Regions from separate parts of the Thioalkalivibrio sp. AKL17 genome, predicted to be linked through region 1. Evidence: predicted binding sites of a transcription regulator. Region 1 holds the regulator's gene; each other region holds the start of a gene.
The links. The regulator FliA, encoded in region 1, starts transcription of late flagellar genes. The targets are predictions, from matches to a motif close to GCTAAAGTTNNNNNNNNNNCNGCCGATA.

Region 1 (2,266 bases):
CTTTCGGTACTGCTGGACCAGCCGCTGGGTGTTGCGTTCATGAGCGACGGCCAGCGCATCGCCGAGGATTTCCATCGCGTGGATACCGGACATCTGACCCGCCTGGCGCTGCAGGAAGAACCCGAGCACGGGGCGGCCGATGCCTGGGTCGACGAGGCGATGCAGGCCTGGCGGCGGCGCCAGGCGACGGAACGCGAGGCCCGGCGACCGCGATCCGCGGACGAGCCGGCCGCGGGCGAGGAGCCCGCGCCGCTCGAAATGATTCAACCGGTGCTGAAGGGACATCATGTCACACAACACTAAGCCCCTGAAGGTGGTCGCGGTGGCCTCGGGCAAGGGCGGGGTCGGCAAGACCAATGTCTCGGTCAACCTGTCGGTCGGACTGGCCCGACTGGGACGCGAGGTCATGCTGTTCGATGCGGACCTGGGGCTCGCAAACGTCGATGTGCTGCTGGGCCTGCGTCCGCAGCGGACGCTGCACGACCTGGTGACCGGGGACGTCGAGGATCTGGAAGACGTGATCATCGAGGGCCCGGAGGGAATCCGCGTGGTGCCTTCCGCGTCCGGGATCGCGACCATGGCCAACCTGAGCCGGCCGGAACATCACGGCCTGATCCAGGCCTTCAGCATGTATACGCGACCGCTGGACGTGCTGGTGGTGGATACCGCGGCCGGGTTGCAGGAGTCGGTGACCAGTTTCTGTCAGGCCGTGCAGGAGACCCTGGTGGTGGTCACCGACGAGCCGGCATCGATGACCGACGCCTATGCGCTGATCAAGGTCCTGCATCGGGATCATGGCGTGAACCGGTTCCGCGTGGTCGCGAACATGGTGCAGGGCCGTGCCGGGGCGGAACGCGTGATGCAGAAGCTGCAGGCGGTTTGTTCCACCTATCTGCCGGAGGTCATACTGGATCTGGTGGGCGTGATTCCGCTGGATGATGCCCTGCGCCAGGCGGTGCAGAAACGGGCGCCGGTGGTGCAGCAGTCCCCGGGCAGCCCGGCGGGACGGGCGTTCCTCGAGCTCGCGCGCAAGGTCGACGGCTGGCCGGTGGCCCGCGGCGCCAGCGGGGGGGTTGGATTCTTCGTCGAGAGGATGCTGCAAAGCGCATGAACACGCCAAAGAACAGACTTTCGGGATACGCCCGGGCGGGGACCGGGGGACCGGATCAGCTGGTCGCGGACCACGTCGAGCTGGTGAATCGGATCGCCCATCACCTGATGGCCCGGCTGCCGGCCTCGGTGCAGGTGGATGACCTGGTGCAGGCAGGCATGGTGGGGCTGATCGAGGCCGCGCGGCAGTTCGAAGGCGGCCAGGGGGCGACCTTCGCCACCTACGCCGGGATCCGCATCCGCGGGGCGATGATCGACGAGCTGCGTCGCAGCGACTGGACGCCGCGCTCGGTGCACCGCAACAGCCGGCGGATCTCCGAGGCGATGCAGACGGTGGAGGCCCGCGAGGGCCGCGCCGCTCGCGCTCCGGAGATCGCCGAGGAGCTGGGCGTCCCGGTGGAAACCTACTACCAGATGCTGGATGATCATGCCGGTGCCCATCTGTTCGCGCTGGACGAGGTGGGCGGCCCGGAGGGCGAGGCGGATCGCGTGCTGGAAGGGCAGGAGCAGTCCCCGTCGCGGCGCATCGAGGCCGGGGAGTTCCGCGAGGAACTGGCCGGCGCACTGGGCGATCTGCCCGAGCGCGAACGACTGGTGCTCAACCTGTACTACACCGAAGAACTCAACCTGCGCGAGATCGGTGCGGTGCTGGACGTGACCGAATCGCGCGTCAGCCAGATCCGCAGCCAGGCGGTGCACCGTCTGCGGGCGCGTCTGGGCTCGTGGCTCGAAGACGTCGAGTCCCTGCAGATATTCTAAGGTTCAAACACATTCCCGGAGCGAACTGTGGACAAGGGTATGAAAATCCTGATCGTGGACGACTTCTCCACGATGCGGCGCATCATCAAGAATCTCCTGCGGGATCTTGGCTTCAACAACACCATGGAGGCCGACGACGGGAGCACCGCCCTGCCGATGCTGCAGAACGGCGACTTCGATTTTCTGATCACCGACTGGAACATGCCCAACATGCCGGGCATCGACCTCCTGCGCGAGGTGCGCAAGGACGAGCGGCTGAAATCGTTGCCGGTGCTGATGGTCACGGCCGAAGCCAAGCGCGATCAGATCGTGGAGGCGGCAGAGGCCGGCGTGAACGGTTACATTGTGAAGCCCTTCACGGCCGAGACGCTCAAGGAGAAGATCGAAAAGATCTTCG
Region 2 (2,266 bases), 230 kb from region 1:
CGAACGATTCTAACTCGGCGTCGGACCGTCAGGCGATCAACGACGAGGTCCAGCAGCTGATGGAGGAAGTGGGCCGGATCGCGAACAACACGGAGTACAACGGTCAGAACATCCTGGACGGCAGTGTGGAGGATCTGTTCTTCCAGGTCGGTGCCAACCAGGGGCAGATGACGGCCGTGAACGGCGTGGATTCGCGCACCACCCAGCTGGGGATGCAGGAAGCTGTGGGGGACACCCTGGACGCCGATACTCTCGCGGATCTCGATTTCTCCGATCAGGAAAACATCGTGATCGACGTTGGAGGCGAAGATAATGCGGTAACGGTGGAACTGGGTGATGACGTCGACACCCTTGATGACGTGGTTCGCGAGATCAACAGTGAGATTGCGGATGTGGCCGCCGGCGACGGCGATGCGGCGGAAGCGGTATCCGATGCCAACCTGGAGGCCTCGGTGCGTGTGGATAACGATGGAAACCAGGGGATTGCTATCACTGGCGCCTTTGATTCCGATTTTTCCGTAGATCAGGATGGTGGCAACCTTTTTGATGGTGCAGATTCGGAGGAGGTAAATCTGACCGATATCGATGTGACCACACGGGACTCCGCGACCGAGGCGATCGGTGCGCTGGACGGCGCGTTGGATCAGGTGAACTCTCTGCGTTCGGAGCTGGGCGCGGTGCAGACGCGTTTCGAGAGCACGATTTCGAACCTGGAGATCGGATCGGAGAACCTTTCGGATGCACGTTCGCGGATCATGGATGCGGACTTTGCGGCGGAGACGGCGGAGCTGACGCGCGCCGAGGTGCTGCAGCAGGCGGGGACTTCGGTGCTGTCGCAGGCCAATGCGGTGCCGCAGAACGTGCTGGGTCTGCTGCAGTAAGAAGGAGGTTTCCTCCGGGCCCGTGCCGCGGGCCATCCGAGGGCCCGCCCCGAGTGATCGGGGCGGGCCTTTTTTGTGTGTGTGGGATCTTGAGGTCGGTGGTTTCGACGGGCGCTGGTTTCGCGCGCGAGCGCGCTCCCACAGGGGCCGGGGCCGGGGCCGGCAGGAAATTGCCGCCGGGGTCGGCCAGAATTTGTGGAGAAGGCGTTGCAGCGCGACATGGCGCGTCGGAGCGGGGCGGAAAAAAATTGCCGGTGGGGCTAAAGGTGCTTGCCGCTCGGCCGTTACCGAAGTCAGGAGCGGATTACTGTCCGCGCGGTTGGCCCCCGTAACGGGGCTGTTGGCCCCGCCTCGGGGCCGCATGGAACGAGGAGAAAGAGCCATGTCTCAGGTCATCAACACGAACGTGATGTCACTGAATGCCCAGCGTAATCTGAACAACTCCCAGAGCGCGCTGGCCCAGAGTCTGGAGCGCCTGTCGTCCGGTCTCCGGATCAACAGCGCGAAGGACGACGCCGCCGGGCTCGCGATCTCGGAGCGCTTTACGTCGCAGATCAACGGCCTCAATCAGGCGGTACGCAACTCGAACGACGGGATCTCTCTGGCCCAGACGGCCGAGGGTGCGCTGGATACGGTGAGCGACTCGCTGCAGCGGGCGCGCGAGCTGGCCGTGCAGGCGGCGAACGATTCGAACTCGGCATCGGACCGCCAGGCGATCAACGACGAGGTCCAGCAGCTGATGGAAGAAGTCGGCCGGATCGCGAATAACACGGAGTACAACGGGCAGAAGATCCTGGACGGCAGCGTGGAGGATCTGTTCTTCCAGGTCGGTGCCAACCAGGGCCAGATGACCAACGTGAGCGGCGTGGATGCTCGGACCACCCAGCTGGGAGCGACCGAGGTGATCGGCGCAGGCGGGCTGGATTCGGACCAGCTCAGTGATCTGGAGGGTTTTGACGGTACGATCACCATCAGCGTGGACGGGACCGATACCGACATTACAGTGGGCATTGGTGGAGACGACGTCCAGACCATGGATGACGTGGTTCGTGCAATCAATGAGGAGATTGCTGCCCAGGCCATCGATGATGAGGTGATCTCGGAGGCCAGCCTGGAGGCCGCGCTGCGGGTGAACAACGAAGGCGAGACTTCGATTTCGATTACCGGGGCCTTTGACGCCGGGTTTGATGTGGATGGGGGCACGGCCGAGATCGAGGGCGCCGCTGACGTAACGCTTTTCGGCGATGGAGCAGGTGACGGGGACGAAGCCGTGCAGGTCAATCTGACCGAGATCGACGTGACGACCCGTGATACCGCCACTCAGGCCATCGGTGCCCTGGACGGGGCGCTGGATCAGGTGAACTCGCTGCGTTCGGAGCTGGGTG
Region 3 (2,266 bases), 130 kb from region 1:
ATCGTTTCGCGATCAGCGGTCATCGGGCGCGGCGGGCGAAGGCGCGCAAGGAGTCCACCCTGGAGTCGGTCCGCGGGCTGGGGCCCAAGCGTCGCACTGCATTGCTCAAGCACTTTGGCGGGCTGCGCGGGGTCTCCCGCGCGGGGGTCGACGAGCTGGCCAAGGTGCCCGGCATCAATCGCCGCCTGGCGCAGGCGATCTACGACCAGTTCCACGAGGCCTGATCCGATATGTTTCCACGACTCCCCACCTGGCTGACCTGGTCGCGCATCGTGATGATCCCGCTGATGATCGGGGCCTTCTATGCGTTGCCGATGCCGGTGGCGGGGATCGTGGCGGCCATCATCTTTGCGCTGGCCGCGGTGACCGACTGGCTGGACGGTTATCTGGCCCGGCGCTGGTCGGTGACCAGCCGCTTCGGTGCCTTTCTCGACCCGGTGGCGGACAAGCTGATCGTCGCCGCCGCGCTGGTGCTGGTGGTGGACCACAACCCCGGCCTGGGGCTGGCGCTGGCCGCGATCGTGATCATCGGCCGCGAGATCGCGATCTCGGCGCTGCGTGAATGGATGGCCGAGGTCGGAACGAGCGCGAAGGTGGCCGTGTCCTGGATCGGCAAGTTCAAGACCAGCGCCCAGATGGTGGCCATCTTCCTGCTGCTGTGGGCCGAGCCGGTGGCGGGGTTGTCGCTGTTCCTGATCGGGGAATGGCTGCTGTACCTGGCGGCGGTGCTGACGCTGGTGTCCATGGTGCAGTACATGCTGGCCGCGGCCCGGGACGCCTGAACGAATTTTTTGTATCCGGTGTTGACGACGCCGGCGCTGTCTGTAGAATACGCATCTGTCGACGGGCGGGAATAGCTCAGCTGGTAGAGCACAACCTTGCCAAGGTTGGGGTCGCGAGTTCGAATCTCGTTTCCCGCTCCAAACGATTTCCCGAAGCCCCGGCACCGCCGGGGCTTTCTGTTTCGGCGGCATCCATGACCGTCGAACAAGCCTTGCCCCGGCTGGGTGGCAGAGTGGTGATGCAGCGGACTGCAAATCCGCGTACCTCGGTTCGATTCCGGGCCCAGCCTCCATCTTCGATTGCAGGCCCGCCGGCTTTATGCCGGCGGGCCTTTTCGTTTGCGGGGTGCCTGCCGGGTCTTCGCAGGTCCCTTCGGCCATTCAAGGTTGGGGCCGAACGGCCGAAAACCCGGATGGAGGCGCCGGTGAGTCCGGGCGCCCGCAATCCATGACCTCGGGGTAACCGCATGCTGCGTCGCCTGTACGATCTTCCCATCTGGCTGAGGCTGCTCGGCGTCATCTGGCTGATCCTGGTCTTCGTCTGGTCCGGCATGATCGGATGGGCGGTGCTGGAGCAGCGTGACACCGCACAGGAGCAGGCCGGGCATTTTGCCGGCAGCCTGCACGAGATGACCTGGGCGGGACTGACGACCCTGATGATCACCGGCACCATGGACCAGCGTCACGAGTTCATGGAACAGATCCAGGAAATGGGCAATGTGCGGGATCTCCGTGCCGTGCGCGGCGACGGCGTGATCGAACAGTGGGGTGAGGGGACGGAAGAAAGCGCCCCCCGTGATGAAATCGAGCGCGAGGTCCTCGCCGGTGGCGAATCGTTCGTCAGCGTGGACCGCGAGACGGACGAGCTCCGCGTGGTCATGCCGATCCGCAATGAGCGCGACTACCTGGGGCGCAACTGCATGACCTGTCACGGGGTCGCGGAGGAAGGCGAGGTTCTCGGGGCCACGTCCATGCGTCTCGACATGACCGAGGTGCACGAGGGAGCGACGAATTTCGGGATCCAGCTGTTCGGCTTCGCGATCCTGGTCAGCCTGCCGCTGCTGGGTGCGATCTTTCTGTTCATCCGCCGTTTCGTTACGCGCCCCCTCGCCGAGATGACGGAAGGGCTGCGTGACATCGCCGGGGGCGGGGGCGATCTGACCCGGCGGCTGGACGTGCACGGCGATGACGAGGTCGGGCGTGCGGCCCGGGCGTTCAACGACGTGATGGAACAGTTCCGCTCCCTGATCGGTGCGGTGGTCGGTTCCAGCGGGCAGCTGACTTCGGCCGCGGAAGAGGTCTCGAACGTGTCCGATCGCACGCGCGAAGGCGGGGATCGTCAGCGTCGGGAGATCGAGCAGGTGGCGACCTCGATGAACGAGATGACCGCCACGGCCCAGGATGTGGCCCGTAACTCGCAATCGGCGACCGAGGCGGCACACCGCTCTCTGGAATCTTCGCGCAGTGGCCAGGAGGTGGTGCAG

Region 2: the regulator FliA is predicted to act here: its motif matches at 1,141-1,168, upstream of D577_RS0103210 (flagellin).
Region 3: the regulator FliA is predicted to act here: its motif matches at 1,162-1,189, upstream of D577_RS0102695 (methyl-accepting chemotaxis protein).

Annotation. Positions count from the first base shown of each region.
Region 1 covers NZ_KB898764.1:463,022-465,287, forward strand. Annotated here, with positions in the region: gene flhF (flagellar biosynthesis protein FlhF) at 1-303, shown strand, start outside; gene D577_RS0102120 (MinD/ParA family protein) at 287-1,111, shown strand; gene D577_RS0102125 (RNA polymerase sigma factor FliA) at 1,108-1,869, shown strand; gene D577_RS0102130 (chemotaxis response regulator CheY) at 1,909-2,266, shown strand, end outside.
Region 2 covers NZ_KB898764.1:693,186-695,451, reverse strand. Annotated here, with positions in the region: partial or broken gene D577_RS0103215 (flagellin) at 1-881, shown strand, start outside; gene D577_RS0103210 (flagellin) at 1,264-2,266, shown strand, end outside.
Region 3 covers NZ_KB898764.1:589,988-592,253, reverse strand. Annotated here, with positions in the region: gene uvrC (excinuclease ABC subunit UvrC) at 1-224, shown strand, start outside; gene pgsA (CDP-diacylglycerol--glycerol-3-phosphate 3-phosphatidyltransferase) at 231-782, shown strand; tRNA gene D577_RS0102705 (tRNA-Gly) at 848-923, shown strand; tRNA gene D577_RS0102700 (tRNA-Cys) at 1,002-1,075, shown strand; gene D577_RS0102695 (methyl-accepting chemotaxis protein) at 1,250-2,266, shown strand, end outside.